DNA from 4 places in the Halopseudomonas sp. 4NH20-0008 genome. Region 1 is predicted to be linked to each of the others. Evidence: predicted binding sites of a transcription regulator. Region 1 holds the regulator's gene; each other region holds the start of a gene.
What was found. Region 1 encodes sigma-54, which starts transcription at its own class of promoters, with help from an activator protein. Its sites were predicted from a motif close to ANTGGCATNNANNTTGCTNT; they were not measured.
Positions count from the first base shown of each region.

Region 2: the regulator sigma-54 is predicted to act here: its motif matches at 4,010-4,029, upstream of flgA (flagellar basal body P-ring formation chaperone FlgA).
Region 3: the regulator sigma-54 is predicted to act here: its motif matches at 3,320-3,339, upstream of glnA (glutamate--ammonia ligase).
Region 4: the regulator sigma-54 is predicted to act here: its motif matches at 4,504-4,523, upstream of nirB (nitrite reductase large subunit NirB).

Region 1 covers NZ_BAAJMD010000010.1:117,543-125,411, reverse strand. Annotated here, with positions in the region: gene AC27HQ_RS11690 (ABC transporter ATP-binding protein) at 1-299, opposite strand, end outside; gene AC27HQ_RS11685 (KpsF/GutQ family sugar-phosphate isomerase) at 678-1,649, shown strand; gene AC27HQ_RS11680 (KdsC family phosphatase) at 1,646-2,176, shown strand; gene lptC (LPS export ABC transporter periplasmic protein LptC) at 2,176-2,754, shown strand; gene lptA (lipopolysaccharide transport periplasmic protein LptA) at 2,741-3,274, shown strand; gene lptB (LPS export ABC transporter ATP-binding protein) at 3,271-3,996, shown strand; gene AC27HQ_RS11660 (RNA polymerase factor sigma-54) at 4,082-5,584, shown strand; gene hpf (ribosome hibernation promoting factor) at 5,677-5,985, shown strand; gene ptsN (PTS IIA-like nitrogen regulatory protein PtsN) at 6,005-6,463, shown strand; gene rapZ (RNase adapter RapZ) at 6,469-7,323, shown strand; gene AC27HQ_RS11640 (HPr family phosphocarrier protein) at 7,327-7,599, shown strand; gene pmbA (metalloprotease PmbA) at 7,791-7,869, opposite strand, start outside.
Region 2 covers NZ_BAAJMD010000006.1:132,083-139,951, forward strand. Annotated here, with positions in the region: gene AC27HQ_RS07965 (flagellar hook protein FlgE) at 1-383, opposite strand, end outside; gene flgD (flagellar hook assembly protein FlgD) at 419-1,105, opposite strand; gene flgC (flagellar basal body rod protein FlgC) at 1,121-1,561, opposite strand; gene flgB (flagellar basal body rod protein FlgB) at 1,565-1,969, opposite strand; gene AC27HQ_RS07985 (CheR family methyltransferase) at 2,181-3,008, opposite strand; gene AC27HQ_RS07990 (chemotaxis protein CheV) at 3,042-3,983, opposite strand; gene flgA (flagellar basal body P-ring formation chaperone FlgA) at 4,100-4,813, shown strand; gene flgM (flagellar biosynthesis anti-sigma factor FlgM) at 4,955-5,275, shown strand; gene AC27HQ_RS08005 (flagella synthesis protein FlgN) at 5,328-5,789, shown strand; gene AC27HQ_RS08010 (flagellar brake protein) at 5,869-6,618, shown strand; gene AC27HQ_RS08015 (MFS transporter) at 6,635-7,869, opposite strand, start outside.
Region 3 covers NZ_BAAJMD010000009.1:107,202-115,070, forward strand. Annotated here, with positions in the region: gene glnL (nitrogen regulation protein NR(II)) at 1-761, opposite strand, end outside; gene AC27HQ_RS10765 (DUF4124 domain-containing protein) at 1,104-1,694, opposite strand; gene glnA (glutamate--ammonia ligase) at 1,824-3,227, opposite strand; gene typA (translational GTPase TypA) at 3,684-5,495, shown strand; gene AC27HQ_RS10780 (hypothetical protein) at 5,710-5,853, shown strand; gene AC27HQ_RS10785 (hypothetical protein) at 5,931-6,545, shown strand; gene AC27HQ_RS10790 (pilin) at 6,542-7,027, shown strand; gene AC27HQ_RS10795 (alpha/beta hydrolase family protein) at 7,359-7,869, shown strand, end outside.
Region 4 covers NZ_BAAJMD010000008.1:28,243-36,111, reverse strand. Annotated here, with positions in the region: gene AC27HQ_RS09615 (nitrate reductase) at 1-1,259, opposite strand, end outside; gene nirD (nitrite reductase small subunit NirD) at 1,582-1,908, opposite strand; gene nirB (nitrite reductase large subunit NirB) at 1,905-4,361, opposite strand; gene AC27HQ_RS09600 (bifunctional protein-serine/threonine kinase/phosphatase) at 4,621-6,285, opposite strand; gene AC27HQ_RS09595 (nitrate/nitrite transporter) at 6,288-7,499, opposite strand; gene AC27HQ_RS09590 (ANTAR domain-containing response regulator) at 7,685-7,869, opposite strand, start outside.

The sequences.
Region 1 (7,869 bases):
AGGTCAGTGAACAGGGCACCACTCTGAAACAGCATACCCATGTGCTGCCGTGCCTCGAACAGCGATTCGCGTTTGAGCCTCGGGATGTCCTGGCCATTGACCAGCACCTGGCCGCTCTCGGGCCGTAACTGGGCGCCAATCAGGCGCAGCAGCGTGGTTTTGCCACAGCCGGACGGCCCCATGATCCCGGTGACCTTGCCGCGCGGTATGCGAATGTCCACCTCGTTGAAAATAGTGCGACCTTCACGCTTGAAGGTGACCTTCTTCAAGTCAACGATATAGTCTTCAGAATCAGTCATAAAAAGATATGGCTTCCGTTGCTGTCGGCACAGGGCGGACCAATTGAACGCGCTAATATAACAGTTTGGTCAGTGCAGCCCAAGTAACCGGCCAAACAATTAGGCGCCAGCCTATTTAGCAGGCCAACCACCTCTTGCAATAGCTAAGGCTCCACGTGCCCCAAAGGAATCAATCGCTTAGTCGAGTCTGGCCGCCCTTGCCCACGAAACCACCGCCACTCCAGCGCAGTGCAACTTTCCACAGGCAATATTCGTTAACCATATCGCCATCGCCAATGCTTCATTTAGCGCCGAGGTGACTATCATTGGGCAAACGGATGAGTTGCTGGCAACAAAACGCTATACTTGCTCGCCTGACCCAAGACAGCACGTGAGCCCATGCCTGATTTTGATTATATTGCCTCTGCCCAGCGCAGCATTCGCCTTGAACGTGACGCTGTAGATAGCTTGTTGGCGCGCCTTGACGAGCACTTTGTGAAGGCCTGCCAGGCACTGCTGCAGTGCAAGGGACGGATAGTCGTGACCGGCATGGGCAAGTCCGGCCATATTGGCAAAAAGCTCGCTGCCACCCTGGCCAGCACGGGCAGTCCAGCGTTTTTTGTTCATCCGGGTGAAGCCAGTCACGGCGACATGGGCATGATTACCCGCGATGACGTGGTGATTGCCCTGTCCAACTCAGGCAATACCGCGGAAGTCGTCACGCTGCTGCCGCTGCTCAAGCGTCTGGGCGTTCCGCTGATCAGTATTACCGGCAACCCGGAATCCATCATGGCCCGCTCCGCCCTGGCCAACCTGCATACCGGCGTTGAGCAGGAAGCCTGTCCGCTGAATCTGGCGCCCACCTCCAGCACCACCACGGCTCTGGTCATGGGCGACGCATTGGCCATTGCCCTGCTTGAAGCCCGCGGCTTCAGCGCCGAGGATTTTGCCTTCTCCCATCCCGGCGGCACCCTGGGCCGACGCCTGCTACTGCTGGTGGATGACATCATGCATAGCGCCGAACGGATGCCGCTGGTTTCCCCCGAGAGTTCACTGCGTGACGCCCTGCTGGAGATGACCCGCAAGGGCCTGGGGCTGACAGGGGTGATCGATGACAACGGCCTGCTGGCCGGCATCTTTACCGATGGTGACCTGCGCCGCACGCTGGATCTGGGCGCCGATATCCACAGCCTGACCATGGCCCGGCTCATGACCCCACGCTGCAAGACCGTCCGCGACGGCATTCTTGCTGCTGAAGCCCTGAAAGTCATGGAGGACAGCAAGATCAATGGACTCTTTGTTGTCGATGCCGATGGTCGACCGGTAGGCGCCTTGAACATGCATGACTTGCTTCGCGCGGGGGTGGTATGAGCCATAACCATGAGTTGCTGACACGCGCCAGCCAGATTCGCCTGGCGATTTTCGATGTCGACGGCGTACTGACCGACGGCCGCCTGTTCTTCATGCCCGATGGTACTGAGTTCAAATCCTTCAATACCCTGGACGGACATGGCATCAAGATGCTCATGGCCTCAGGTGTCGAGGTCGCCATCATCAGTGGACGGCAGTCACCGCTGGTTGAACGTCGCGCCGCCAACCTGGGCATCAAACATCTTATTCAGGGTCGTGAAGACAAACTCAATGCCCTGGCCGAACTGCGCCAGATTGTGCCGGTCGAGCTGGAACAGATCGCCTTTCTTGGTGACGACCTGCCCGACCTACCGGTCATGCGCCGTGTGGGCCTGGGTATCGCCGTGGCCAGCGCCGACGTCTTTGTCCGCGAGCAGGCCCATGGCGTGACCCTGGCCAATGGGGGTGCTGGCGCGGCACGCGAGTTCTGTGAGCTGATCATGCAGGCACAGGGCACCCTGGACTCGGCCCGGGCGGCTTACCTCTGATGCCGTCGATTCCACGCTATCTGTTGACTGGCGGACTCGTCGGACTGGCCATGATACTGGCACTGGCGGTCGGCTACTTCAATATCCGGCCGGCCAGCTTCACGCCGCTGCCACTGGTGACCGATCCGTCGCAACCGGATTTTTTCATGCACAACACGCGCATTTTGCAACTGAATGAGGCGGGTACCACCGCCTACCAATTGACCAGCGAACGCGCCGTACACCTGCGTGACGATGACAGCACCCTGCTGACCGAACCGCGACTGCAGTTTTTCCGTGATAATGAACCGTTGCCCTGGCTGTTGCAGGCGGAAAGTGGGCGTGCCGCTGAAGGTGGCAACCGCGTTGATCTGGAGCGCAATGTGATACTGCAGCGTGACGACCCCGCACAGGCCACAACGCGTATGAATACCGAAGCCTTGACGCTGTTCCCGGACCGGGATTATGCCGAGACCGCCGAGGACGTTAGAATCGAGGCCGCCGGCAGCGTTACCACTGCCACCGGCATGAAGGTTTATCTCAATGACGGCCGCTTGGAGCTGCTGTCCACCGTACGAGGTCAGCATGAGGCGCGTTAAAACCCTGTGTATTCTAGTTTTGTTATCCGGGCCGACAACGGCTCTGGCCCTGCCTGACGATGCCAACCAACCCATCCGCATCCAGGCCAACAGCGCAACCCTCAACGAACGACAGAGCACGGCTGTGTACAACGGCAATGTCATCATTACCCAGGGCAGCATGCGCCTGACCGGTAGCCGTGTGACGCTGAATACCGACAGCGACGGTCAGGTCAGCAAGATCGTCAGCGAAGGCAGCCCTGCCAGCTATGAATCGACGCCACGGGCCAATCAGAACCCGGTCAAGGCCCGCAGCAACACGATTGAATACCACGCCGATACCGAGCGCGTGGTACTGATCAACAACGCGTTCCTGGAACAAGACGGCAATACCTTTCAGGGCGAATACATCAGCTACGACATCAATCGCCAGATTGTCGATGCCGGGCGCAACGGTGGTACCAGCGGGGCCGAGCAGCCACGCATCGAAATCACCATTCAGCCCCGTCGTCGCACCGACACCAGCGAACCCCAGCCATGACCACACTTGAAGCCCGTCATCTGGCCAAGGCCTACAAATCACGCAAGGTCGTTCGTGACGTGTCGGTCTCGATCAAGAGCGGTGAAGTCATTGGCCTGCTGGGCCCCAATGGTGCAGGCAAAACCACCTGCTTCTACATGATTGTCGGCCTGGTCAAGGCCGATGAGGGGAGCATTCTGGTCGACGGCGTGGATGTCACCCGCCTGCCCATGCACGGCAGAGCACGCCAGGGTATCGGCTACCTGCCGCAGGAAGCCTCGATTTTCCGCAAGCTCAGCGTAGCGGACAACATCATGGCGATTCTCGAGACCCGCAAGGATCTCAATCGCCAGGGCCGTGAAGGCAAACTCGAATCCCTGCTGCGCGAATTTCACATTCATCATCTGGCCGACAGTCTGGGCATGAGCCTCTCCGGTGGTGAACGGCGGCGCGCTGAAATTGCCCGTGCACTGGCCACCGAGCCCAAGTTCATTCTGCTCGACGAGCCCTTTGCCGGCGTTGACCCGATCTCGGTCAACGATATCAAACTGATCATCAAGCATCTCAAGGACAAGGGGATCGGCGTGCTGATCACCGATCATAATGTGCGCGAAACACTCGACATCTGTGACAAGGCCTATATTGTCAATGACGGTCACATCATTGCCGAAGGCGATGCCGATACCGTACTGGCCAACCAGACCGTAAGGGATGTCTATCTGGGGCATGCCTTCCGTCTGTAAAATAGGTTACAAATAAGGCATGCTGGCCACATGGCCAGCACACTGGATTCTGTCCAACCCTGAGTACAAGGTACGTCGTCTGAACATGAAACCCTCGCTCGTCCTCAAGATGGGGCAGCAGCTGACAATGACACCTCAGCTGCAGCAGGCCATCCGACTGCTTCAGCTGTCCAGTCTGGATCTCCAGCAGGAGGTTCAGGAGGCACTGGAGGCCAATCCGATGCTGGAAATGGCTGACGAGGGTGACGACGACTACGGCAATGGCGGATCCGACAGCGCAGCCGACGGCGATGATGCGCCCGCAGTGACCATTCCGGAGCCGGTGGCCATGGACGCCATCGAGCAACACAGCCAGGCTGAAGAAGAAGGCAACTGGAACGAACAGATCCCCAACGAACTGCCTGTTGATACCCAGTGGGACGATGTCTACCAGACCTCGGCCAGCTCGTTGCCAAGCAACGATGATGAGGAGTGGGACTTTACCGCCCGTACCGGTACCGGTGAGACCCTGCAAAGCCATCTGGAATGGCAGCTCAACCTGATCCCCCTGTCTGAAACCGACCAGATTATTGCTCTGTCACTGATTGATGCGATCAATGCCGACGGCTACCTGGAAGAATCCCTGGACGAGATTCTTGCCTCACTCGACCCCGAACTGGAGGTCGAGCTGGATGAAGTGGAAATGGTCCTGCACCGTATTCAGCAGTTCGAGCCGGTCGGTGTCGCAGCTCGCAACCTGAGTGAATGCCTGCTGTTGCAACTGCGCCAGTTGCCAGCCGATACCCCGCTGCTGGAGCAGGCGATGAAGGTAGTCAAGGACCACCTCGAACTGCTTGGCAGCCGTGACTTTGCCCAACTCATGCGGCGCACCCGACTCAAGGAGGATCAACTCGGTAAGGTCATCAGTCTGATTCAGACCCTCAACCCCCGACCCGGCTCGGAAATCGCCTCAGGCGAGCCTGAGTACGTGATCCCGGATGTGATCGTGCGCCGTGACAACGCCCGCTGGATAGTCGAGCTGAACCAGGAAGCCGTGCCCAAGGTCCGGGTCAACAACCATTATGCGTCCATGGTCCGCCGCGCCGACTCCAGCCAGGACAACACCTACCTGCGCAATCATCTGCAGGAAGCCCGCTGGTTCATCAAAAGCCTGCAAAGCCGCAACGAAACCCTGATGAAAGTCGCGACGCAGATCGTCGAGCATCAGCGCGGCTTTCTCGAGCAGGGTGAAGAGGCCATGAAACCACTGGTGCTGCATGATATTGCCGAGGCCGTGGGCATGCACGAGTCAACCATTTCGCGGGTTACCACGCAAAAATACATGCATACCCCGCGTGGCATATTCGAGCTCAAGTACTTTTTCTCCAGCCATGTCGGCACCGCCGAGGGCGGTGAGTTCTCGTCCACGGCGATTCGCGCCCTGATCAAGAAACTGGTCGCCGCAGAAAACCCCAAGAAACCATTGAGCGACAGCAAGATCGCTGGTTTACTGGAAGAGCAAGGAATTGATGTCGCAAGGCGCACCATCGCCAAATACCGCGAATCGCTGAACATCGCTCCGTCCAGCGAACGCAAAAGGCTGGTTTAACCAGCCTGGATCAAGAAGTCAGTACGTTACCCGTGGCACCATGGGATAACCTTGGGATATCCCATGCCACACAGTCCAACAGGAGAAGACGTATGCAACTGAATCTCAGCGGTCACCATGTTGATATTACCGAGTCCATGCGTGAGTACGTGAACGAGAAAATGTCTCGATTGGAGCGACACTTCGACAAGATCACCAATGTTCAGGTTACCCTGGAAGTTGAAAAGCTGCGGCAGAAAGCCGAAGCGACCCTGCATATTGCCGGCGGCGAAGTCGTCGCCAACTGCGAACATACTGACATGTACGCCGCCATTGACCTGCTGGTCGACAAGCTGGATCGCCAACTGATCAAGCACAAGGAAAAGAACCTCGACCGCCAACAGGGCGTCAACGACCGCTAAGGCAAACCGACGCAAAACCATGCAAATTGATCACATACTTACCCCCGAGCGCACCTTTGCCGGTGTGCAGGGGGTTTCAAAAAAACGCGTACTGGAACAGATTGGCAAGCTGGTCTCCCAGCACAGCCACCTGGACCCGGACGCCATCTATGAAAACCTGATTGCCCGTGAAAAGCTCGGTTCAACCGGCTTTGGCAACGGCATCGCCATTCCTCACTGTCGTCTGCTGGACTGCCACAAGGCTGTCGGCGCCTTGCTGCAGCTGGAAGACAAGATCGACTTTGACGCCCTCGATGGCCAACCGGTTGATCTGATCTTTGTTCTGCTGGTACCCCAGGAAGCCAACGAACAGCACCTGCAAATTCTCAAGATGCTGGCCGAGAAGCTCGACCAGGCCAGTCTGCGCGAAGCGCTGCGGGCCGCACCGGACGCTGAAAGCCTGTACCGCATCATGACCACCAGCGCGACGGGAAGCTGAGCCCCATGCGTCTGGTTGTGGTCAGTGGCCGCTCCGGTTCCGGCAAGAGTACCGCGCTGCATCTGCTCGAAGACAACGGCTTCTACTGCATCGACAACCTGCCGGCCGGTTTGCTGCCGGAACTGGCGCGTCAGGTCAATCTGTCCGAACTGGAACTGCCCAAGGTGGCCATCAGCATTGATGCGCGCAACCTGCCCAGCGACCTGAAACGCTTCCCCGAACTGCTCAAGCAGGTGCGTGATGCCGGCGTACACTGCGATGTGCTGTTTCTGGCTGCAACCGATGATGTGCTGATCAAGCGGTTCTCGGAAACCCGGCGCAAACACCCGCTGACCGACCAGAATCATTCGCTGGGCGAAGCCATTGCTGAAGAACTGAGATTGCTCGAGCCGATCATTGATCTGGCCAGCCTGAAGATCGATACCAGTCATCTGACCCTGTACCAGTTACGTGACCTGCTTAAACAACGATTGCTCGGCACTCGCGCCCATGGACCATCGGTATTGGTGCAGTCCTTTGGCTTCAAACGCGGCGTGCCGGTTGATGCCGATCTGGTATTCGATGTGCGCTGCCTGCCCAATCCTTACTGGAAGCCTGAGTTGCGTGCCTTTTCCGGCCGCGACCAGGCCATCCGTGACTACCTTGAAGCGCAACCCGAGGTAGAGGATATGTACCAGGACATTCATCATTTTCTGGAAAAGTGGTTACCTCGCTATGCCGCCGGCGAACGCAGCTACATGACCATCGCCATTGGCTGTACTGGCGGTCACCACCGCTCGGTATATATCGCCGAACGTCTGGTTCAGAACCTCACCGGCAAGGTCTCGAACCTGCTGATCCGTCACCGCGATTTGCCCTGAATCATGCCAACCACCCGCGTAGAAATCATCAACAAGCTTGGCCTGCACGCCCGTGCCGCGGCGAAATTCGTCGGTGTCGCCAACCGACACGGCTGTCAGGTACGGATCGGTAACAGCGAGGACAAGCTGGTCGATGGTAAAAGCATCATGCAAGTGATGATGCTCGCCGCCAGCAAAGGCACGGAAATCTGCATCAGCTGCGAAGGCGACAACGCCGACCAGGCCATGGCCGAGCTGCTGGCGCTGATTAACGATTACTTCGAGGAAGGCGAATAGCCCAAAGCTGGAAGCTGGAAGCTGGAAGCTGGAAGCTGGAAGCTGGAAGCTGGAAGCTGGAAGAGGCTACGGCAACCTATGCACGCTGCAACTCTTTTCTTACGCATGCTCTGCCTATGCACGCAGGGCTCTAAAACCTCTCCGGCCCAAGATGTTACTTCCAGCTTCAAGCTTAAAACTTCCAGCTATTTTCAAGCCCCTCCCACCGTCATGCCATCCACCAGCCAGCTGCCGGTCAGGTTGTTACCACGGCGTTCGAGGTCAGAACCG
Region 2 (7,869 bases), on a different contig from region 1:
TTGACACCAAAGCCCTGCAGTCGCTCACCAAAGTTGTTGGCAATGAAACCCTCGCGATCGGTGCCGAAATAACCCGCACGGGTATAACTCAAGGCGCCCTGATTGCTGGTGACAAAGAAACCATTGCCATTGATAGCCAGATCCAGACTGTTCTCGGTGAAATTGATGTTGCCCTGGGTAAACTGCTGTGCGACATCACCCAGCAGAACACCACTGCCCAGCGCATTGCTGCCGGACCCGAGCAAGGATGCACCATAAACATCGGCAAATTCGGCACGCGAGCTCTTGAAGCCCACAGTGCCCGCGTTGGCAATATTGTTACCGGTAATATTCAGATCCGATGACGCCGCCCGAATACCACTCAAACCCACGTTAAAAGACATGATTCTGCTCCTGCCGATACGGGATCGGACGACTGTTATTGACTGATTGAGTACACATTCGACAGGCTGATGCTGCCCAGCCCAGCGACATTCAACATCATTTGCCCGCCGGTACCGTTGCCCAGCGACACACTGTCCACGTTTGCCGGCAGCAAGGTAGCCAGCTGTTTGTTACCCCCATCCTGAACCGCCATGGCTTCAAAGGTGTAACGTCCGGGCGGCATGATATTGCCGCTATCATCCGTACCGTCCCAGACAAAGTCATGCATACCCTCGGCCTTGTTACCCAGGTTGATTCGGGTCACCAGACTGCCGTCGTCCGCCATGACATTGACATACACGTTGTTACTGGGCTGCGGCAGGGCCAGCTGTCCTTTTATGCCTTGAGTGGTATCCACCATCGCCTTGTCAGACGGCACTATGACCTTACGACCGACCAGCGCCGAAGCCTGCAGGGCTTGGGACGACTGGTAACCACTGAGCAAGGCCTCCATGCTGGTATTGAGTGTCTCGATACCCTCTACCGTACTGAACTGCGCCAATTGGGCAATGAACTCACCATTCTCCTGCGGCGCCAGCGGATCCTGATTATTCAGCTGGGTTACCAGCAGCGTCAGGAACTGATCCTTGCCCAGCTCATCACCCTTAACACCACGGCTTTGATCAATCTGATACTGATCCAGCGCGTTGGCACCCACACCGAGTGCGCTACTTATGCTCATTATCGATTACTCCCTTTACTGGCCCAGTGTGAGAACGCGCTGCAACATGGTCTTGGCCGCATTCATGATTTCGACGTTGGTCTGGTAGGCGCGTGAGGCGGCCATCATGTTGGCCATCTCCTCGACCACATTGACGTTGGGGTAGAACACATAACCTTCTTCATTGGCCATTGGATGATCCGGCTCGTAACGCGGTTGCAAAGCGGCATCGGACTCAACCACACCCTGAACCTGAACGCCCTGACCAGCCTGCTGCTGGTCGGCAAACAACGAAGGCCCCATTCCGGTCTGACTGTTGAACACGGTGGCAAATACCGGATGCCGGGCGCGGTAGGTCTGGTCAATACTGCTGGACACGGTTTCGGCATTGGCAATATTGCTGGCCACCGTATTAAGACGAACGGACTGGGCACTCATGCCCGATCCAGAAATGTTGAATACATCACTCAGGGACATGGTTTAGTCTCCTCTCAAGGCGCTGGTCAGCCCTTTGAACTTTGAATTGAGGAAAGTAAAACTGGCTTGCAGGTCTATGGCGTTCTTGGCGAACTCAGCTTGCTCAAGTTGAGTATCAACCGTGTTGCCGTCTACTGCTGGCTGAAGCGGCGTGCGGAAGCGTAACCCAGCAGCCTGATCTACAAAGTTGTCAGTACTCATATGCCGGGCGTGCGTTTGCCGGGCGGCAAACTGTTGCCCCTGCTCACTGTTCTGAGCTGCCAGTACACTGGCAAAGTCCAGGTCCCGTGCCTTGTAGTTGGGGGTTTCGGCATTGGCAATATTGTTCGCCAGCACGGCAGCCCGTTGCCCGCGGAAATTCAGGGCTTGTTCGTGTATTCCCAGCGCTTTGTCAAAACTGATGCTCATATCCACTCCTCAGGGCGGCAAAGTCTCGCCACCAACTGTCTCTGAGGATTTACAAAGCAATCAGCGTGCCAAAATAAAAAAGCATTAAATTTCAATTGCTTGTGGATTTAATAGAATAACAGGCGGCAATTCTTATCCTGCCACCAGCAAAGCCCATGGCGGTCAAAGAGCAAAAGCAGAAGTAGCGCTAATAACAGGAAGTGACAGACCCCTATTTGGCCTTGTACACAATGCCAGGACTGCACTGCACCATCTGGTACAGCTCAGGCAGACCATTGAGGGCTTCAGACGCGCCCAGCATAAGGTAACCGCCGGGTTTGAGGGTGGCATGAATGCGGCGCAAGATATCGAGCTTGAGTTCAGCGGAAAAGTAGATCAGTACATTGCGGCAAAAGACGATGTCGAACTTGCCAAGCATGGCGTAGTTGTCGAGCAGGTTGAGCGCCCTGAACTCTACTCGATTGCGTACAGGCTGCTTGACCACCCAGCGGCCCGGGCCGGATTGGTCGAAATAGCGTGTCAGCCTCTCCGTTGACAAGCCCCGAGCTACAGACAGACTGTCGTATTCAGCTGATTTGGCGGCTGTCAGAATCCCGCCCGACAGATCCGTAGCCACTATTTGAGCTCCACCGCGCAATTGACCCAGATTACTACGTTCGAATTCATCAATACTCATGCTCAGGGAATAGGGTTCCTGACCAGAGGAACAGGCTGCCGACCAGATGCGCAAACGCTGACCGGGGTTGCCTTTGATGAACTCGGGTATAAGTCGGGTCTTCAGCACTTCAAAGGGATAAACGTCACGAAACCACAAGGTTTCATTGGTCGTCATGGCGTCAACGACCGCTTCCCGCAATCCGGCACGGGGTTGCGACTGAATTCGCGTGACCAACTCACCCAGACTGCCGATACCTTGCTGCTCCATCAGCCGATTGAGCCGGCTGGCGACCAGGTACTGTTTGTTATCCCCGAGCACAATGCCACAGGCTTTTTCCAGAAATTCGCGAAAAACCTGAAAATCCTTGTTGGCTGAGGTCACGCAGTCCATCCCATTGTCAGATTGATTATAGCCTCAAGCATCTGGCGCTATCCGCAGTGCATGAATGCGATCGATAACCCGCTGAGCCAGCTCATCAGGCTTGAATTTAGCAAGAAAGTCATCAGCACCTACCTTCTTCACCATGGCTTGATTGAACACCCCTGACAACGAGGTGTGCAAGAGAATATGCAGGCCATTAATCCGCGGATCGTTGCGCACCTCTGCGGTCAAGGTATAGCCATCCATCTCCGGCATCTCGATATCTGACACCATCATCAGCAGGTGCTTGTCAATCGACTCACCGCGATCAGCAATGTCCTTTAGGTAGTTCAAAGCCTGCCGGCCATCGTTGAGCGCGACCACTTCAACACCCACTTCCTGCAAACAGCGCATGACCTGCTTGCGTGCCACCGACGAATCATCAACGATCAAAACCCGGCTGGCCTGAGCCTCGACCTGGGTCTGCTGGTCAATGACGCCGTCTGAAATGGTCTCTACCGTAGGTACAACCTCAGCGAGGATCTTCTCAACATCGATGATTTCCACCATCATGTCGTCCACGCGGGTGACGGCCGTCAGGTAATGGTCACGACCGGTCCCCCTTGGCGGCGGGTGGATCTCTGACCAATTCATGTTGACGATGCGCTCAACCGAACGTACCAGAAAGCCCTGAACCCGGTAATTGTACTCAGTGATAATCACAAAGGCCGTGGACAGATCTTCCAGCCCGGGCCCACCGGTTGCCTTGTTCAAGTCGATTATGGGCAAGGTACCACCACGAATGTGTGCCACGCCTCGGACAACCGGATTCAAGCGCGGCAACAGGGTCAGTTTGGGGCATTGCAACACCTCCTTGACCTTGAAAACGTTGATACCATAAAGCTGCGAACCGGAAAGCCGGAAAAGCAAGAGTTCAAGGCGATTCTGGCCTACCAACTGGGTTCTCTGGTTGACCGAATCCATTACGCCAGCCATAGGAAGCTCCTCATGATTGCTGGGAAAGCGGCACGCATTTTGCTGCTGATTAAGGAAAGCGTCTGTCAAAGACATTATTTTGACAAACCAAACCAAAGGTCATCAGGGTTAATTGTATGCGTTTTCTCACAGGGTGCGCGGTCTTACCGATATTTTTTTGCGCCGGCCTTTCAGCCAACCCGCTGATCGAACAGCTTATCGGCACGACAGAGCACTTTCTTGAGCAGGAAATACAAGACTATCTTGCCAACAGCGGGCGTGATGCTCGTCATCAGATCCAGGTTAATCGTCTGGATCCACGATTACGCCTACCGCTCTGCCCTGAACAATCCCTGAATGCCAGCCTGGAGAGCCCTGCTGAACCCGTCGGAAGGGTCACAGTGCGGATCAGCTGCGAGAGTCCGGCGGTAAGATGGCGCCTGTTTGTTCCAGCACAGGTCAGCCTGTTCCAATCCGTTCTCGTTCTTACCCGTCCTTTACCGCGACACAGTCTCGTCAGTCCTGAGGATATCGCCATGCTGGAACGTGATGTCGGCTTGCTGGGCAATGCCTATTTGACAGACCCACAACAGGTTGTCGGCATGCGACTGAGACGACAGCTTGGCGCCGACAGTGTGCTGGCACCCAATGCGCTTGAACAGGACGAAGTGGTCAAGCGTGGCGACAAGGTTGTCATTAGCGCAAACAATCGCCAGATAGACGTACGCATGCCCGGTGAAGCGCTGGAAAGCGGGAATACTGGCAGCCAAATTCGGGTGCGCAACAGCCGTTCCGGGCGGGTTATCTCGGCCCGGGTTCTAGGTCCAGGGCAGGTAGAAGTGGCTCTGTGAAAATGCCCCTGACATGGGGTAAACTAGACTCTGTGAGCCATATAGCAAATGTGTATTGGTTCACACTATTTTTTTCTAAAGTTTCTGGCCTGCCTGCCGTTATAGAGTTCAGTAAAACATTCAGGTTCTGAGGAAAACAGAATGGTTATCGACTTCAACGCATCCAATAGCAGCAACGGCGCCAGCCGCAGCGCGCAGACTGGTGCAAATAACGGCAAACGCGATGCAGTGGAAGCCCCGCGTGCGACAGCACAATCCGAGGCGCCTTCCCCGCCACCCCGTGATGGCGGTGTAACACTCAGCAGTCAGGCCCAGCAAATTCAAACCATTGAAGAACGCCTGCGCGATCTGCCCGTTGTTGACAATGAGCGTGTCGCCCAATTGCGCCAGGCCATCAGCGAAGGTACCTACCAGGCTGACAGCAGCAAAATAGCTGACAAGCTGCTGGCTCTGGAAGAGTAATCCGGATTACCATCCGGAGACTTTGCTTAACCTGTTAAAGCGGAGCATCCGGATGGAACAGTTTGAACAACTCTTTGCCAACGCCAGCCAGAACTGTCTGGACTTTGCTGATCTGCTAGACAGAGAAAGGGATTTTCTGATTGCCCGGGATATGGCAAGCCTGGAAGTTCTTTTGGCCGAAAAGGCCCCTCTGATCAACACGCTGACTGAACACGACCAACTCATCTCTCGACTGTGCAAGGAACATGGCATGCTTCCCGGGCCTGATCTGGAGCAATGGGTTCTTACCCACGCCAGTGACACCGCCAAACAGCAGTTTCAATCCTTCAAAGATGCACTCGAGCGCTGCAACAGTGCCAACGAACGCAATGCCCGACTGGTCAGACACAATCAACAGGCTACCGGCCACCTGCTGGATCTTCTGCGCAATCAAGGCGAGTCCAGTCAGCATGTCTATGACAGTCAAGGCATCACCAGCCGAGGCTCAAACAATCGAAGCTTGAGCAAGGCTTGAATGGATGCCAAAATGCCATCTTATGGCAGCCCCCCCTTATCCTTCTCAGTGTTGAGAGCTCCGTGATTGAGAACGCATAGTGTCCAGGTTATTTGAACAAGAAGCCGGCCCGCAGGCGCCTCGAGAAGTCCACTCGCCGGTAGAGATTTTTTCTCTATTACGTAACCTGCATCTGGCCCGTGAGCAGCTCAGCATCACTTTTACTGATCGTTCTCAGAAATTTCAAAGCTTCATAATCAAGCTGGATAATGACAGCAAGCACATCTGGCTGGATGAAATGATACCCAGGGAAGGTGATCGCTTCGCAACCCAGGGCGAGTCCATGCGCATTGATGCCTGGCGTGAGGGTGTGCATATCCGCTGGGACTGTCCCGGCCTGGAAAAAGTCATGCTGGATGACATGCCCGCTTACATGGCCAAGTTGCCAACCGAGCTTATCTACCATCAGAAGCGTGGCGCCTATCGCGCAGCGATCCGCCGCAGCCTTGTGGTAGGCGTACAACTAGTCCATGGCAAAAAGACGCTGTCTGCTGAAGGGAGCATGATCGATATTTCCGCGACCGGCTGCAAAGGTCGCTTCAAAGGAGACTGTCGCACCCTGCTGACCCCAGGCGATGTATTCGAATCCTGTCAACTTGATCTGCCGGATATCGGCCAGGTGGCGGTTGAAATCGAGATTCGCCATGCCGTATTTGATGAGGGTGCAGACGAAACCCAGGTTGGCTTGCGCTTTCGCCAGATCAGCGCCCTGGCGCAGCGTCAGGTTGATCGCTTCGTCAATCATCTGCAACGCGAAGCACGACGACTGGAAAAAGAAGACCTGTTCTGAACCCGCCAGACTGATGCTATCCAGGACGGTGATCGTCCTGATCTTCATCGTTTTGTGACTGGACAACCGCATACTGGTCCATCTCGTCGCGCATATGCTCCTCAACCATTTCCTCGTCAACCCGTGGATCCAGCGCCGCTGCCAAGGGTGAACTGGCCAGGTTACCGGCTGCTGGCATGAACTGTATCGGCGCATCGTCTACCAGGTGATCACCTGTGACCGTTTCCGGTCTGACTTTAATTACCAGTATCAAGCTGCAGCAGGCCATGAAGACATAGAGCATGCTCGCATTCAGCACCTTCATGACCAACGAGCCAAGCAAGGGTCCAATGCTGGCGCCAAGACCAAAGGTCACCAGCAACATCGCCGAGAGGGCAACCCGGTCTGCCGGATCCACGTGGTCATTCGCCAAGGCCACGGCAAGTGGATACAGAGTAAAGGCCAGAACACCAAACACAGCAGTGAGTACCAACAAGCCAATGCCGGTCATACCGCCAACCGCAATTAACAGCATGACGGCGACCAAGATCAAGGCACTGACCTGAATCATCCGACTACGATCCATCCGGTCCGATAACCAGCCGACTGGCCACTGCGCGATCAAACCAGCAACAATGGTTATGGCCATAAACACACCAATGTCGGCGTTCTCCAGTCCCATCCCGGTAGCAAAAACCGGCGCCAAACCATAGAAAGCACCAAGCAGTAAACCCGACACCAATGCGGTAGTGAGGGCCTGGGGAATTCGACTGAGGAACAGGCGGATTTTCATTGGCGCCGGATGCAGAGGCGCCGGATGCAGTCGCCGGGTCAGTGCAACGGGCACGAGGCACAGGGAAAAACACATGGATACCAACAGCAATTGGCGAATATCCAGATCAGGCATCAGCATCAACACACCCTGACCCAACGCCAGCCCCAGATAGGTAACCGCCATATAGCTGGCAAATACCATCCCACGCTGGTGGCTTTCGGCCTGCTCATTCAACCAGCTCTCAAGCACCATGTACTGACACATCATCGCCATACCCACCAGCACGCGCAGGAGCAACCAGAATTCCACACTGGGTATGAGACCATGTCCAAGCACCGAGGCTGTAACCAGCCCAGCACTGGCGACAAAAGCACGAATGTGACCGACGCGTGCTATCAATCTGTGACCAAGGGAAGCACCCAGCACCAGACCCGCGTAGTAACCACTCATCAACAAACCAATCCAGATCTCACTGACCCCTTCTGCGGTCAATCGCA
Region 3 (7,869 bases), on a different contig from region 1:
GCTTGCATGGCGTTGCGCACGATGTTCAGCAGCGCCTGTATCAGCTGTTCGCGGTCGGCCATGATGTCAGGGATGCTCGGATCGTAATCGCGCATCAGCTGTAACTGGCCCTGGGTCTCCGCTTCGATCAGGCTGTAAACCCGTTCGGTGATTTCATGAATATTGATAGGCTTCAGGTTCGGTGGCCGGTAGGGTCCGAGCATACGGTCGACCAGGTTGCGCAGGCGGTCGGCCTCTTCAATGATCACATCGGTATAGTCGCGCAGCCCGGCATCCGGTAGTTCACGGGCAAGCAGCTGGGCCGCACCACGAATGCCGCCGAGGGGGTTCTTGATCTCATGGGCCAGGCCACGCACGAGCACCTTGGTGACTTCCTGCTTGGACAGCTGAGCCTCTTCCTTGGTGATGCGCAGCAAACGGTCACGCGGGTGCAGCTCCATCAACAGCCAGTGCATGTCGCCGGCCATGATCGGTGTGACTGAATAATCGACCATCAGCAAGTGACCATTATTCAGGCTCAGCTGTGCTTCGCGTTTGGTAAAGGGGTGGCCGTTATCAATCGCGTGCTGCAATGATTCCAGTGCTACCTGGGTGTCGTTGAACAGTTCGCCAATGTGCTGGTGAGAGACGCGTTGGCCGCTGACGGCGAGCAACATTTCTGCAGCTGGATTCATGTAGCTCAGGTGCAACCGTTTATCCAGCAACAGCACAGCTGTGGTCAGGTTATCGAGAATCTGGCGAAGAAAACGGTCTGGCAGCATAAGGGTTTCCCTGGTTTGAGCAGACAAATGCAAGAAGCGAACCAATTCAGGGCGCTGTTGCCATAAGCCGTCAGGCTATTGCAGCGGTAGCCAGCAGGTCAGCCCTTCAGGTCCCAGTCGTGCGCCGATAGATCAGCGTTAGAGCCAGTCTGGTCAAGGCTTTCTAACGCTGGAATCGATCAGCGAGCGGCTATTGGTAACCGCCATCAAGGTCACAATTGGGGCAGGTGTTTCTGGCTGCCGTAGCGGCGGCTGCACAAAATAGGACGCATGCACACGAGATTGTGCACTATATTAGTGCATGCGTCATCGATAATGCCCGGTGCTTATCAGGCGAGGCTGTCAGGGGGCTGGTTTGGGTGCGGGGGTTTGGCGGCTAGGTTGATTGATCGATATGCGTTGCAGGTGCACGGTGACACTGCTGCTGCGTTGCACTATCTCGCCACGGGCATTGACGACTACGGCGCTGAGGTTATGAGTACCACGATCAACATTGCTGATGCTCAGCGTGGCGCTGGTTTGGCCATTTGCCGGCAAGGCGGGGCCGACTAGCTGACCGTCGAGCTCCGCGCGCAGCAAATGGCTGGCATCCATGGCGGGTTCGATCTGCACTTGCAGATTGAGCAGGCCTTCATTGCTGCGGATCGACTCGTCATTGGCCGGGCTGACAATGCTCAGGTTGCTGTAGCTTGCCTGCTCGCTAGAATCGCCGTTCTCTGGTTGCCCATACCCATTGCTTTGGTAGGCCGGTTGTCGCGGGGGCTCAACCACGTTGGTTGCCGGCAGATCAATTGCCTGGGCATCCGGGTGTGGTTGATCGGAAAAGATCGTATTGCCTTCGGCATCTTTCCAGGTGTAAATCTGCGCCGTTGCAAGGTGCGATAGCAAAGCGAATGCGGTGCCAAAAAGAATCGGCATGATGATCTTGGACATGCTGTGTCACTCCTGTGAGTCTGTAAACAAGACTTGCACCGAATGGCCATGAAGGCAAGATGTGGCGGACAGGCGAAAAAAAAGGGCGTCCGAATGGACACCCTTTTTGTCTGCGCCGTAGCGCCAGAATCAGACGCTGTAGTACAGGTCGTATTCCAGCGGGTGCACAAAGGTGCGCACCTTGATTTCTTCAGCGGCTTTCAGCTCGATGTAGGCATCGATGAACTCATTGGTGAAGACGCCGCCCTTGGTCAGGAACTCGCGATCTGCATCCAGTGATTCCAGGGCTTCCTTCAAGCTGCCACAGACCTGTGGGATCTGCTTGGACTCTTCCGGCGGCAGGTCATACAGGTTCTTGTCGGCTGCATCGCCAGGATGAATCTTGTTCTGGATACCATCCAGGCCGGCCATCAGCAGCGCTGCGAAGGCCAGGTAGGGGTTGGCAGCCGGATCAGGGAAGCGTGCTTCGATGCGACGGGCTTTCGGGCTGGAAACGTAAGGAATACGGATCGAAGCGGAGCGGTTGCGGGCCGAGTAGGCCAGCATCACCGGAGCTTCAAAGCCGGGGACCAGACGCTTGTAGGAGTTGGTCGACGGGTTGGTAAAGCCGTTCAGAGCCTTGCCGTGCTTGATGATACCGCCAATAAAGTACAGGGCAGTGTCGGACAGGCCGGAGTAACCTTCGCCAGCAAAGGTGTTCTTGCCATCCTTGGAGATGGACATATGAACGTGCATGCCGGAGCCGTTATCACCATACAGCGGCTTGGGCATGAAGGTGGCGGTTTTGCCATAGGCATCGGCCACGTTGTGTACGCAGTACTTCAGGGTCTGAACTTCATCAGCCTTGGCGGTCAGGGTGTTGAACAGCACACCGATTTCGTTCTGGCCGGCCGTTGCCACTTCATGGTGGTGAACTTCGATGGTCAGACCCATTTCTTCCATGGCATTACACATGGCAGTACGGATTTCGTGGTCGTGGTCGACCGGAGGAACGGGGAAGTAGCCGCCCTTGACGGCTGGACGGTGACCCTTGTTGCCGCTTTCGAAGTCGGCGTCAGTGTTCCAGGAAGCCTGCTCAGAGATGATCTTGAACATGGAGCCGGAAATATCGGACTTGAATTTGACTTCATCGAATACGAAGAACTCGGGCTCGGGACCAACGAAAACGGTGTCACCAATGCCGGTCGACTTCAGGTATTCTTCAGCGCGCTTGGCGATGCCGCGCGGATCGCGCTCGTAACCCTGCATGGTAGAGGGTTCGATAATGTCGCAAACGATGATCAGGGTGGGTTCTTCGGTGAAGGGGTCGAGAACCGCAGTGCTATCGTCGGGCATCAGGATCATGTCGGAAGCTTCAATGCCTTTCCAGCCAGCGATCGACGAACCGTCGAACATCTTGCCTTCTTCAAAGAAGTCATCATTGACGTCACGGGCCGGCATGGTCACGTGCTGCTGCTTACCTTTGGTATCGGTGAAGCGCAGGTCAACCCACTTCACGTCAAACTCTTTGATCAATTGAATCGCTTTCGACATGGTTTCCTCCAGAAGGAATCGTTTGCCGGACATTGGGTCCGACGCTGCTAAATGCGAGCGGAACAGGCTTGAGCGTCCGCTTGCCTTATAAGTGAGCAAAAGCTGTGCCATTTCGGAGCATTTGCGCAAAGCCGCACGACAAAGGGCTTTCAGCGAAAGGCCGGGACAGATGCATCTGAATGAAGCACTAAATCGGTGCATTAATGCACTGATTCGCACCAAAGTAGTGCCTGCATGGCTACTTAATCGACCCCACACCTATGTGGGCCAACTATAATGCGCTGCTTTGCGACATCCTGCATCAACGGCGTGAAAAAAGGCAGGGAGACAGAGGCTTAAAGGCGGAAAATCCTCGAGCGCGTACAAAAAACATACACTGTCATCATCATCTCTGTATAATCCCATCCTCTTTTTTCAGTTAGTCCGGCCGTTGTCGGGCAATCCAGGATGTCCATTGTGATCGAAAATCTCCGCAATATCGCCATTATCGCCCACGTTGACCACGGTAAGACTACCCTCGTCGACAAACTCTTGCGCCTGTCCGGCACCCTGGACCGCAAGGAACTGGAAAGTGAGCGGGTGATGGACAGCAACGATCAGGAGAAAGAGCGGGGCATTACCATTCTGGCCAAGAACACCGCGCTGAAGTGGAACGGTTACGACATCAACATCGTGGATACCCCCGGTCACGCCGACTTTGGTGGTGAAGTCGAGCGGGTAATGAGCATGGTTGACTCGGTTCTACTGGTGGTCGATGCCCAGGATGGCCCGATGCCGCAAACCCGCTTCGTGACCCAGAAGGCATTCAAGGCCGGTCTGCGTCCGATCGTGGTTATCAACAAGATCGACCGTCCCGGTGCCCGCCCTGATTGGGTAGTCGACCAGATCTTCGATCTGTTCGATAACCTCGGTGCCACTGAAGAGCAGCTGGACTTCCCGATTGTTTATGCCAGCGCCCTGAACGGTATCGCCGGTATGGACCACGAAGCCATGGACGACCACATGGATGCCCTGTTCCAGGCCATCGTCGACCATGTGCCTGCACCGGCCGTGGATTCGGAAGGTCCCTTCCAGATGCAGATCTCCCAGCTTGACTACAACAGCTTCCTGGGTGTGATCGGTATCGGTCGTATCGCCCGTGGCAAGGTCAAGACCAACACTCCGGTGATCGCCATTGGTGCTGACGGCAAGAAACGTCAGGGCCGTATTCTGAAGATCATGGGTCACTCCGGTTTGCAGCGTATTGAAGTCAACGAAGCCCAGGCTGGCGATATCGTCTGCGTCAGCGGTATGGACGAGCTGTACATCTCCGACACCCTGTGTGACATGAACAACGTTGAGGCCCTGCCGCCGTTGTCAGTTGATGAGCCCACCGTATCCATGACCTTCCAGGTCAACGACTCACCTTTCTGCGGCAAGGAAGGCAAGTTCGTGACCAGCCGTAATATCAAGGAGCGCCTGGAAAAGGAGTTGCTGCACAACGTGGCTCTGCGCGTTGATGAGGGCGACTCGGCGGACAAGTTCAAGGTCTCCGGTCGCGGCGAATTGCACCTGTCGGTACTGATCGAAACCATGCGTCGTGAAGGCTTCGAGCTGGCGGTAGGTCGTCCTGAAGTAGTGATCAAGGAAGTCAACGGCGAGAAGCAGGAGCCCTACGAGAACGTCATCATCGACATCGAGGAAACCCACCAGGGTGCCCTGATGGAGCAGATGGGTCTGCGCAAGGGTGATCTGACCAACATGGTTCCGGATGGCAAGGGTCGTATTCGTCTGGAGTACACTATTCCGGCTCGTGGTCTGATCGGCTTCCGTAACAGCTTCCTGACCATGACCTCCGGCTCCGGCATCATGACCAGTACCTTCAGTCACTATGGTTCTATTAAGCTCGGTGAAGTGGGCCAGCGCCAGAACGGCGTTCTGGTCTCCATGGCCACCGGCAAGGCACTGACCTACTCGCTGGAAACCCTGCAGAGCCGTGGCAAGCTGTTCCTGGAGCCCGGCCAGGAGGTCTATGAAGGCCAGCTGGCTGGTATCCACGCCCGCGACAACGATCTGGTCATCAATCCGACCAAGGGCAAGAAGCTTGATAACATGCGCGCCTCCGGCAAGGACGAAGTCATTGCCCTGGTACCGCCGATCAAGTTCACCCTGGAGCAGGCGCTGGAGTTCATCGACGACGACGAACTGGTTGAAGTGACGCCCAAGTCCATTCGCCTGCGCAAGAAAGTACTCAACGAGAACGAGCGCAAGCGCGCCAGCAAGGGCTAAGCCCGGTTGTCCCAATCTGGCCTGCCTGCAGGTTGGATTGTCGCATCTCGATTGACATCAAGCCCCGCCGGTTTGCACCAGCGGGGTTTTTTGTGGCGGGCTATCGCAGTCAGGGAGTGGTATCGGCTTATGCCAGTGTCCTGTGCTTGTCAGCGGCTTTCCTGTTCCCTAGTATCAGCACCCAATTGCCTGTATCCATGGAAGGACGATCTGAATGTCATGGGACTCTTTTGCCTATCTGTGTCGCCGTGCTGCCCACGAACTGGGTGACGGCGAACCCCTTTCTGCCTGTTTCCAGCGTCTCTCGCAAGCACCCTCCGCCGGATTCTATGGTGCACGCCAGTTGCTGACTCGCTGACGGCAGACCTGCTTGCCCGGCTTGGGGCTGAGCCGGATCGGGACCGGGCCCTTATCGCCCTGCGGGCCTATGCCGGCATGGGTCAGCTGAGTCTGGTGGACCGGGCCATGCAGTTCAAACGGGTGCTGATTTACCTGGGCTTTGTTGCTGTGATTTTTTTCTTCATGAGCGCGATTTACCAGATCAAGGTATTGCCCGCCTTTATTGAAACCTTCAAGGCCTTTGATGTGCCTTTGCCCGCCAGTGTGTTCTTTCTGCATGAGTACTGGCACGTCTTTTCCTTGACCGTGATGTTGTTATTGCTGCTGGCGCTGTTAATCGGGCTGACCCTGCGCAGGTTGCTGCGTTTGCCGGTGGTGGCTGACAGGAAGCTGCCCCTGGGCTTTCTTCTGTTGCCAGGTATCAAACGTGCGTACCTGTCCTTGCAGGATATTCTGACGTTTCCTTTGCGCCCGTCGCTGGACAACAACAGTGTCATCGACGTGCACCTGGCCGATATTCAGCGCTGCGGGATGGATCTGGGTCGTGAAATGCAGATCATGTCGGGCATTGCCTTGCAGGAGCTGGTTCAACAGTGTGAGCGGCAGATGCGCGTCATCTCAGTAGCTATCGCACTGCTGGTAGTGGCCAATGTGCTGTTCTTCATCAACAGCGCCTATTCACCGATTTTCATGTTAGGAGAGGTGGTATGAGCAGGATGCACGGTTTTACTTTGATAGAACTGATGGTCGTGGTGGCCATTATCGGAATTTTGGCGTCCATATCCCTGCCGGCCTACCAGGTCTATATTCAGCGTAGCGAAGTTACCGAGGCCTTCAGCATGGCCAGCGGCGTGCGTTCCAAGGTCAATGCACATTATGAAGAGCACCTGGACTTTCCTGCGAGTAATGCCGCAGCAGGTCTGCCGATGCCGTCGCAGCTGATCGGTAATCGTATTACCGGCGTGGTACTGGAGCAGGGCGCCATCCATGTCACCATGGGCAACAAGGCTTCAACTGCCCTACAGGGTAAGACCTTGAGCTTTCGGCCGGCGGTGGTCATTGGTAGTCCGACCAGCCCGATTTCCTGGTTATGCGGTTATGATGAGGCCGTAGAAGGCATGCAGGCGATTGGTGAAAATCGCACCGATCTGGAGTCCGAGTTTCTGCCCGCCATTTGCCGACAACGCGGCTAGTCCGGCTGCCCCTCAACAGGGGAGCGCATGACCCTCGCCCTTGATGGCCCTGCGCAAGCGATTATCTTCAGGCTTGCGCAGGTCCATGTCTGACTGCCTTATCCCGCTATTGATTCATCCCATGTCCGTTGCACAGCGGTCTCATTGCCGAGAGTAATCCACGCCTGAGAGCCAGATTGCCATCCGCAATACAAATATCGCCCGAACGGGGTATGGGACAGACTGTCTCGATTGGTTCTAATGATCCTGCGCGCAATATTGCTCATTTCGAGGCACTAATTGAAAGCGCAGCAATATGCAAAAACAACTACAAGATGAAATTGGAGCTTTTATGAAAGCCAACCTAATCAGCAGATCATTGTTTTCTGCCCTTGCCGTAGGTGCCCTGGCGCTGTCAGCCTCGGTTATGGCGTCCAACCCCACGCCGCCACCCACCAATCCTGATCCAGGTAATAGCGTGTTTCAGCGCGGCCCCAATCCGACCCTGTCCTTTGTTGAGGGCTCTCGCGGCCAGCACAGCGTTTCGACACGCAGTGTCTCGGGTCTGGTGAGCGGTTTTGGTGGAGGCACAATCCACTACCCCAATAACACCACCGGAACCATGGCCGCTATCGTCGTGATTCCAGGTTTTGTCTCGGCCGAGTCGTCCATCGACTGGTGGGGCCCCAAGCTGGCGTCCTACGGTTTCGTGGTCATGACCATCGACACCAACAGTGGCTTTGATCAGCCGCCGAGCCGTGCACGTCAGATCAACAATGCACTGGACTATCTGGTCAGCCAGAACAGCGCCAGCGGCAGCCCGGTCCGTGGCATGATCGATACTAACCGTCTCGGTGTCATCG
Region 4 (7,869 bases), on a different contig from region 1:
GCGGCCAGCGCTTCATGCACCAGGGTCTGGTCAGGCATGGATTGCGCCGGATTGGTACAGGCGATCCACAGTGCCTTGATCTTGCCCTGACGTACGCCTTCAAAGAGTTCGACGGCGCTTAGCCCGACGTTGCTCGGCAGGCTATCTACACCCCAATAGTCGGCGACCTCATCCCGATGCTCGGCACTGGCAGCCTCACGGTGACCCGGCAGCAGATTGGACAGGCTACCGGTCTCGCGTCCGCCCATGGCATTCGGCTGGCCGGTCAGTGAGAAGGGACCACTACCGACCTTGCCGATCTGGCCGGTGGCCAGATGCAGGTTGATCAGCGCGCTGTTCTTGGCGCTGCCGGCGCTGGACTGATTCAGACCCATGCACCACAGCGACAGGAAGGAGGGCGCTGCACCAATCATGCGCGCCACGCTTTGCAGATCGTCCTGACGGATACCACAAATGCCGGCGACCATTTCCGGGGTGTAATCGCGCACCAGGGTTTTGAGCTCATCAAAGCCCTGGGTATGCGCATCGATAAAGGCACGGTCGATCCAGCCTTCCCACATCAGGATATGCAGAATGCCGTGGAACAGGGCGACATCGGTACCCGGCTGAACGGCCAGGTGCAGATCGGCAATCTCGCAGGTATCGGTCCGTCTGGGATCAACCACGATAATGCGCTTGTCCGGGTTGTCGGCCTTGGCTTGTTCCAGGCGGCGGAACAGCACCGGGTGGGCGTAGGCCATATTGCTGCCGACAATCAGCACACAGTCGCTTTCCTCGATGTCCACGTAGGAACAGGGCGGCGAATCGGCGCCCAGACTGCGCTTGTAACCGACTACGGCGCTGGACATGCACAGACGCGAATTGCTGTCGATATTGTTGGTGCCGACCAGCGCCCGGGCCAGTTTGTTGAAGGCATAATAATCTTCGGTCAACAGCTGGCCGGAGATATAGAAAGCCACGCTGTCGGGGCCGTGTTCGGCGATGGTCTGGCCAAACACCTGGGCCGTATGGCCCATGGCGGTGTCCCAGTCAGTGCGGCTGCGGGCCAGACCTTTGCCCAGCCGCAGTTCGGGATAGAGCGCACGGGCCGACAGGTCGCCAGTCAGGTGCAGTGTGGCACCCTTGCTGCACAGCCGCCCGAAGTTGGCCGGATGGGTGGGGTCACCGCTGACGCCGAGGATCTGCTGCTCGTCATGCTCGATCAACACGCCGCAGCCGACGCCGCAATAGCAACAGGTAGAGGCTGTTGTTTTGATCATCCGTTGTTTGCACCTAATTCTGAGACGTTGGATGCAGCTACGCCTACTAACTGCTTGCAGTCTGCTGGATCTAAAAGCGTGAGACGCTTCTTGCAAGGGAATAGCACTGATTGATTGCACGGTACATCACGGTGCCCTTGCCGTCCGGCTGGTATGGACCGTCGATGCCTGGTCGGAAATTGCTCCTGCATTTTCGACACTTCCGCCATCCTTGGCGGTCGGGCGGGCATCGTCGAGCTCACAGGGACGTGCTCGTAGCGTGTCCATACCGGTCGGCCGGCAAGGGCATCCATACACCGGATGTTATCAATCAGTGCGACCCTCACGCCGACTCCTTGACCTTATCCAACACCAACTGCACCCGACCATTCTCTACCCGCGTCGGATACCGATGCGTACAACCCACATCCGGCGCTACGGCCTCACCGCTCTCCAACTGGATGGTCCAGCTGTGCAGCGGGCAGGTGACGTGCTTGCCGAACACAATGCCCTGGGACAGCGGGCCATTCTTGTGGGGGCAGCGGTCATCGACGGCAAACACATCGTCATCGCTGGTGCGAAACACCGCAATGTCACCCTTGGGACCGTTGACGACCCGCGATCCCAGTTGTGGAATCTCTTCCAGTGCGCACACGTCAAGCCAGCTCATGGGGCTACCTCCTCAAGTTGTTTGACTGCGATGCGGCGGAACTCGTTTTTCAGTTCCTCCTTCTCGATGCGCTCCTTCCACGGATCCTGCTCGAAGGACAATGAGAACAGCAGACGCTCGTGCAATGCCTTGCGCCGCTCGGCATCCTCCAATACACCCTTCTTGATATGCTCCATGCCCACGCGCTGCATGTAATGCACAGTGCGCTCAAGGTAGAAAGCCTCCTCACGGTAGAGCTGCAGGAAGGCCAGGCTGTACTCCATGACTTCCTCAGCCGTCTTGAGTTTGACAAAGAACTCCCCAGCCTCGGTCTTGATGCCGCCGTTACCGCCGATATACAGCTCCCAACCGGAATCCACGCCGATGATGCCGATATCCTTGATACCTGACTCCGCACAGTTGCGCGGGCAGCCAGAGACGGCCAACTTGACCTTGTGGGGTGACCACATGTTGAACAACGCATGCTCCAGATCGATACCCATCTGCGTCGAGTTCTGAGTGCCGAAGCGACAGAACTCGCTGCCAACGCAGGTTTTTACGGTACGAATCGACTTGCCATAGGCATGCCCTGAGGGCATGTCCAGGTCCTTCCACACAGCAGGTAAATCTTCCTTCTTGATGCCCAGCAGGTCGATGCGCTGACCCCCGGTGACCTTGACCATTGGCACCTGGTATTTATCCGCGACATCGGCAATACGGCGCAGCTCGGCGGCATTGGTGATGCCGCCCCACATGCGCGGAATGACCGAGTAGGTTCCATCCTTCTGGATGTTGGCATGGGCGCGCTCGTTGATGAAGCGCGACTGCGGATCATCCTTGGCTTCACCCGGCCAGGTCGAGATCAGGTAGTAGTTCAGCGCTGGACGGCAGGTGGCGCAGCCGTTGGGCGTGCGCCATTCCATAAAGCGCATTGCTTGCGGAATACTGATCAGATGATGCTCACGGATGGCCTTGCGGACCTGGCCGTGATTGAGATCGGTACAACCACATACGGCCTTTTCGCTCTTGGGCTTGACGTCTGCCGCACCGCCGACCGTGTTGATCACGATCTGCTCGACCAGTCCGGTACAGGAGCCACAGGAACTGGCGGCCTTGGTATGCTTCTTCACGTCGTCGACGCTGAACAGCCCGTGTTCCTGAATGGCCTTGACGATGGTGCCCTTGCACACGCCATTGCAGCCGCAGACCTCCATATCATCGGGCATGTTGGTGGTTTTGCTCTGACCTTGATGGCCAGTGTCGCCAATGGCGTTTTCGCCGAACATCAGGTGGTCGCGGATCTCGCTGACGTTGGCGCGCTCCTTGACCATGCGGAAGTACCAGCCACCATCGGCGGTATCACCGTACAGGCAGGCGCCAACCAGAATGTTGTCCTTGATCACCAGTTTCTTGTAGACGCCGCCAATGGGGTCGGAGAGGGTGATCTGTTCGCTGCCATCATCGCCCATGAACTCGCCAGCGGAGAACAGATCAATCCCGGTGACCTTGAGTTTGGTCGAGGTGACCGAGCCTTCATAGCGACCGTAACCGAGCATCGCCAGGTGATTGGCGCAAACCTTGGCCTGTTCAAACAGGGGGGCTACCAGGCCATAGGCGATGCCGCGGTGGCTGGCACACTCGCCAATGGCATAGACGCGCGGGTCATAGGTCTGCAGGGTGTCACTGACCAGAATGCCGCGATTGCAGGCCAGACCGGCGCTTTCCGCCAGATCGCTGTTGGGGCGGATACCGGCGGCCATGACCACCAGGTCTGCCGGGATCACGCTGCCATCCTTGAACTTGACGCCGCAAACCCGGCCATCACCGTTGTCCAGCAGTTCACTGGTAAATTGCGGTAGCAGGAATTTCAGGCCGCGCTCTTCAAGAGACTTCTGCAGCAGATCACCGGCGGTACGGTCGAGCTGACGTTCCAGCAGCCATTCGCCAATATGTACCACGGTCACATCCATGCCGCGCAGCTTCAGGCCGTTGGCCGCTTCCAGTCCCAGCAGGCCGCCACCGATGACCACTGCATGCTTGTGGGTCTTGGCGGTTTCCATCATGGTTTCGGTATCGGCGATATCGCGATAGCCGATTACCCCCTCCAGGGTGTTGCCCGGAATCGGCAGAATGAAGGGATTTGAGCCGGTGGCCAGCAGCAGGCGGTCATAGTCCGCCTCAGTGCCGTCATCGGCAAACACCTTGCGCGCCTTGCGATCTATTTTCACGATCTTGCGGCCGGTGTGCAGGGTGATACCGTTATCCTTGTACCAGTTCAGATCATTCAGAATGATCTCGTCAAAGGTCTGCTCACCAGCCAGAACCGGTGACAACAGGATACGGTTGTAGTTGGGATGCGGTTCGGCACCGAACACGGTGATGTCGTACAGGTCAGGTGTCAGTTTCAGCAGTTCTTCCAGGGTGCGTACCCCGGCCATGCCATTCCCGACCATCACCAGTTTGAGCTTTTGCATGCTGTGCTCCGTAAGCTTGAGCGAAAACAAAAAAGGCGTCCCACCGTTCGCACGGTAGGACGCCTTTGTCCGGTTCCTGTTCAGTCAGGAAGCGCGCTATCGCCGTTGATAGCCACGCTGAATTGAGTATCTTGATCTAGCCAATGCACGCATTGTGCCAGTCTTGCAAATCCCGGTTATTCAGGTACTTGCGTCTAATTTAACTATTTTTTCTGCACTTATTTGATGCATCTTGCGCCGTGTTGGTGCGCCCGTTCAGTCAGTGCAGCAGCAACACAACAAACAGCAGGTTGAACGCCAGGGCGATCAGCGCCACGCTGCGCCAGACCAATAACGGCTCACGCTCGATCAACGGTTGCCAGGCGGGTGGCAAACGGTCGCCCTGATCCAGAGCCAGTAGCCATTCCTCAGCCGTTTCATAGCGCTGCGCCGGATCAATCGCCACTGCCTTGAGCAGGCAGTCATCCAGCCAGGCGGGCAAGTCCGGGCGATACCGGCTCGGCGGTACAGCTTGATTGAAGCGTGGGCGCTGAAAGGCTTCGATTTCACCGTAGGGATATTGGCCGGTGAGCAGAAAGTACAGGCTGACACCGGCGGCATACAGATCCTGTGCGGGGCTGGGCTCACTGCCGGCAAAAATCTCCGGGGCAATGTAGCTGGGCGTGCCCACCGGGCTGCCGGCATGCCAGGTACTCAGGCCCGGACAGAAGGCCAGTCCGAAATCCAGCAGACGCAATTGTCCGTCGTCACCCAGATGCAGATTGTCCGGTTTGATGTCGCGGTGCACCAGATTGCGTCTGTGCAGCCAGCCCACCCCGCGCAACAGCTGCGGCGCCAACTGCTGGAACTGGGCTAGACTCCAGAGCCCATGCGCACCCTTGTGTTGAGCCAGGTTCTTGCCGGGGTATTCACGCATCACGTAGTAATGGTGACGACGCTCCGGCATGGGATGCAATTCCGGGATCCCGCGCCCGGCCACTCGACGCAGAAACCATTCCTCCTGCAGTAATTCCCGACAGGCTGCCAGGTCGTGCTGTCGGGACGGCGGCAGGGTTTTGAGCAACCAGGGATGACCCAGACTGTCCTTGACCCGGTACAACAGAGATTGCCGCGATTCAGCCAGTTCACGGCAAATCGTCCAGCCCTCAAAGGGTTGCTGTGGCTTCAGACGTGGCGGAACTGCACGCTCCTCAGCGGGTTGCAAGCTGTCTTCAAGGCTGGCCTGCGGCAGCGCATCGACATGCAGCAGCAAGGCGCTGAGGTTATCCTGGCTGCCGTTGCCCAGAGCCTGATCGATCATCTGCTGGCAAAGGCCTTCGACCTTGTTGCCCTGGGCCGCCAGCAGACTGCTGATGGCCTCGTCGCTGAGGTGAGCCCAGACGCCATCACTGAGCAGAAGAAATCGATCACCGACCTGCAGATCGCCCTCGACATAATCGATCAACGGATGCTCATCCAGCCCCATGGCGCGCTTCAATACATGCTGCATGCCGGGTTGCTCCCAGACATGCTCGTTGCTGATTTTCTGCAGGCGTCCGGCGCGCCACAGGTAAACCCGGCAATCGCCGATATGCGCCATGGTGTAACGGCAGCCGCGCAACACCATGCAGCTCAGTGTGGTCAGCAGGGGTTGCCCGCCACCGTTGGCACGGAGCCAACGGTTATGTGCGGTCAACAAGCGTTCCAATCCCTGGGTGACAGACCAGGTTTCTGGTGTGGAGTAGTAGTCCAGCGCCAGTGCCTGCAGTGTTGCCCGAGCCGCCAGGCCACCGTCCCGGCATTGACTGACGCCGTCAGCCAGCGCCACCAGATGGCCTTTGCTGGCGGCCAGGCGCGGGGCCGGGGTGACCACGCGAATGGCATCCTGGTTATCCTTGCGCAGGCCTGCGGCGGTGGCCTGGTCGGTATGCAGTTGCAGAGCCATCGTCAGACTCGAGCCGAGGTCATGGCCGATGAGCCCCAGGTAGTGCGCCAGCGACGCTTGACGCTGAACAGGCCGACCAATGCAAGCAGGCCCAACGCGGCAAACAGCCAGAGACCCAGTTGATAGTCACCGGTGTGCTGTTTGATGGAGCCCAGGCCTGCGGCCAGAATAAAGCCGCCGACACCACCGGCCATGCCGATCAGGCCGGTCATGACGCCAATCTCGCGGTGGAAACGCTGCGGAACCAGTTGGAACACCGCGCCGTTACCCGCACCCAGCCCGAGCATAGCGGTAACGAACAGTGCCAGTGCAGCAATTGAGCTGGACAGGTTGAAGCCGACCAGCGCGATACAGACTGCGGCAATCGAGTACATGAACAGCAGTGAGCGAATGCCGCCGATGCGATCTGCCAGCGCACCACCGAGCGGGCGCATCAGACTGCCTGCGAGCACACAGGCGGCGGTGTAGTAACCGGCCGTGACCGGGTTCAGTCCGTACTGGTCGCTGAAGTAGCCGGGCAGGGCGCTGGCCAGGCCGACAAAACCGCCAAAGGTGACACTGTAGAAAAACATGAACAACCAGCTGTCGCGATCATTCAGCGCCTGTAGATAATCGCGTGCTGATTTGGGCTTGGGCCGCTGGGGTGCATTGCGTGCAATCAAAATGAAAATGATCAGCGTGGCTACCAAGGGAATCAGTGCCAGGCCAAATACGCTCTGCCAGCCAAACAGATAGGCCAGGCCCGGCGCAAACAGGGCTGCGAATACCGTGCCGGAGTTGCCCGCGCCGGCAATGCCCATGGCTTTGCCCTGATGCTCTGCTGGATACCACTGTGAGGCGAGCGGCAGGGCAACGGCAAAGGCGGCGCCAGCAAAGCCAAGCCCGAGGCCGAGCAGCAGCGCGTGCTGATAACTGGTTACGCCATGCACCCAGGCCACCAGCAGGGCAATGATCACTACCACCTGGCCAATGATGCCGGCCGTCTTGGGCGACAACCTGTCAGCCAGAAAGCCCAGCAGCAAGCGCAATATCGCCCCCGCCAGAATGGGTGTGGCGACCATCATGCCCCGTTGTTGTGCAGTCAGGTCCAGATCGGTGGCAATTTGCACCGCAAGGGGGCCCAGCAGATACCAGACCATGAAGCTCAGATCAAAGTAGAGAAAGGCGGCAAAGAGTGTTGGCGCGTGACCGGCTTTCCAGAAGCTTGTGTTCATTGCGTGTCCCTTAAATGTGCTACAGCGTGTGATTCGGGGCATTGCCGGCGTCGTTGCGGCAAAAAAAAACGCCACCCCCACCCCCGCAATTCGCGGGGAGTGGGGATGACGTCGTTGTCTGTTGCGCAACCGGCGTTGGCTGCAAGTCAAGTAATTTGCAGGAAGCATGCCAGAGGGCGGAAGGGTTACTCGCTGAGCATCTCGTGCATGGCGATAATCTGTTCGGCGACCTGAATGATTTTCTGTTGCCGGCTCATGGCCTGGCGCCGCATCAGGGTATGCGCCTCGGACTCACTGCAGTCCTTCATCTTCATCAGCAGGCCCTTGGCCTTTTCGATGCGCTTGCGTTCATACAGCTGCTGTTCCCGCT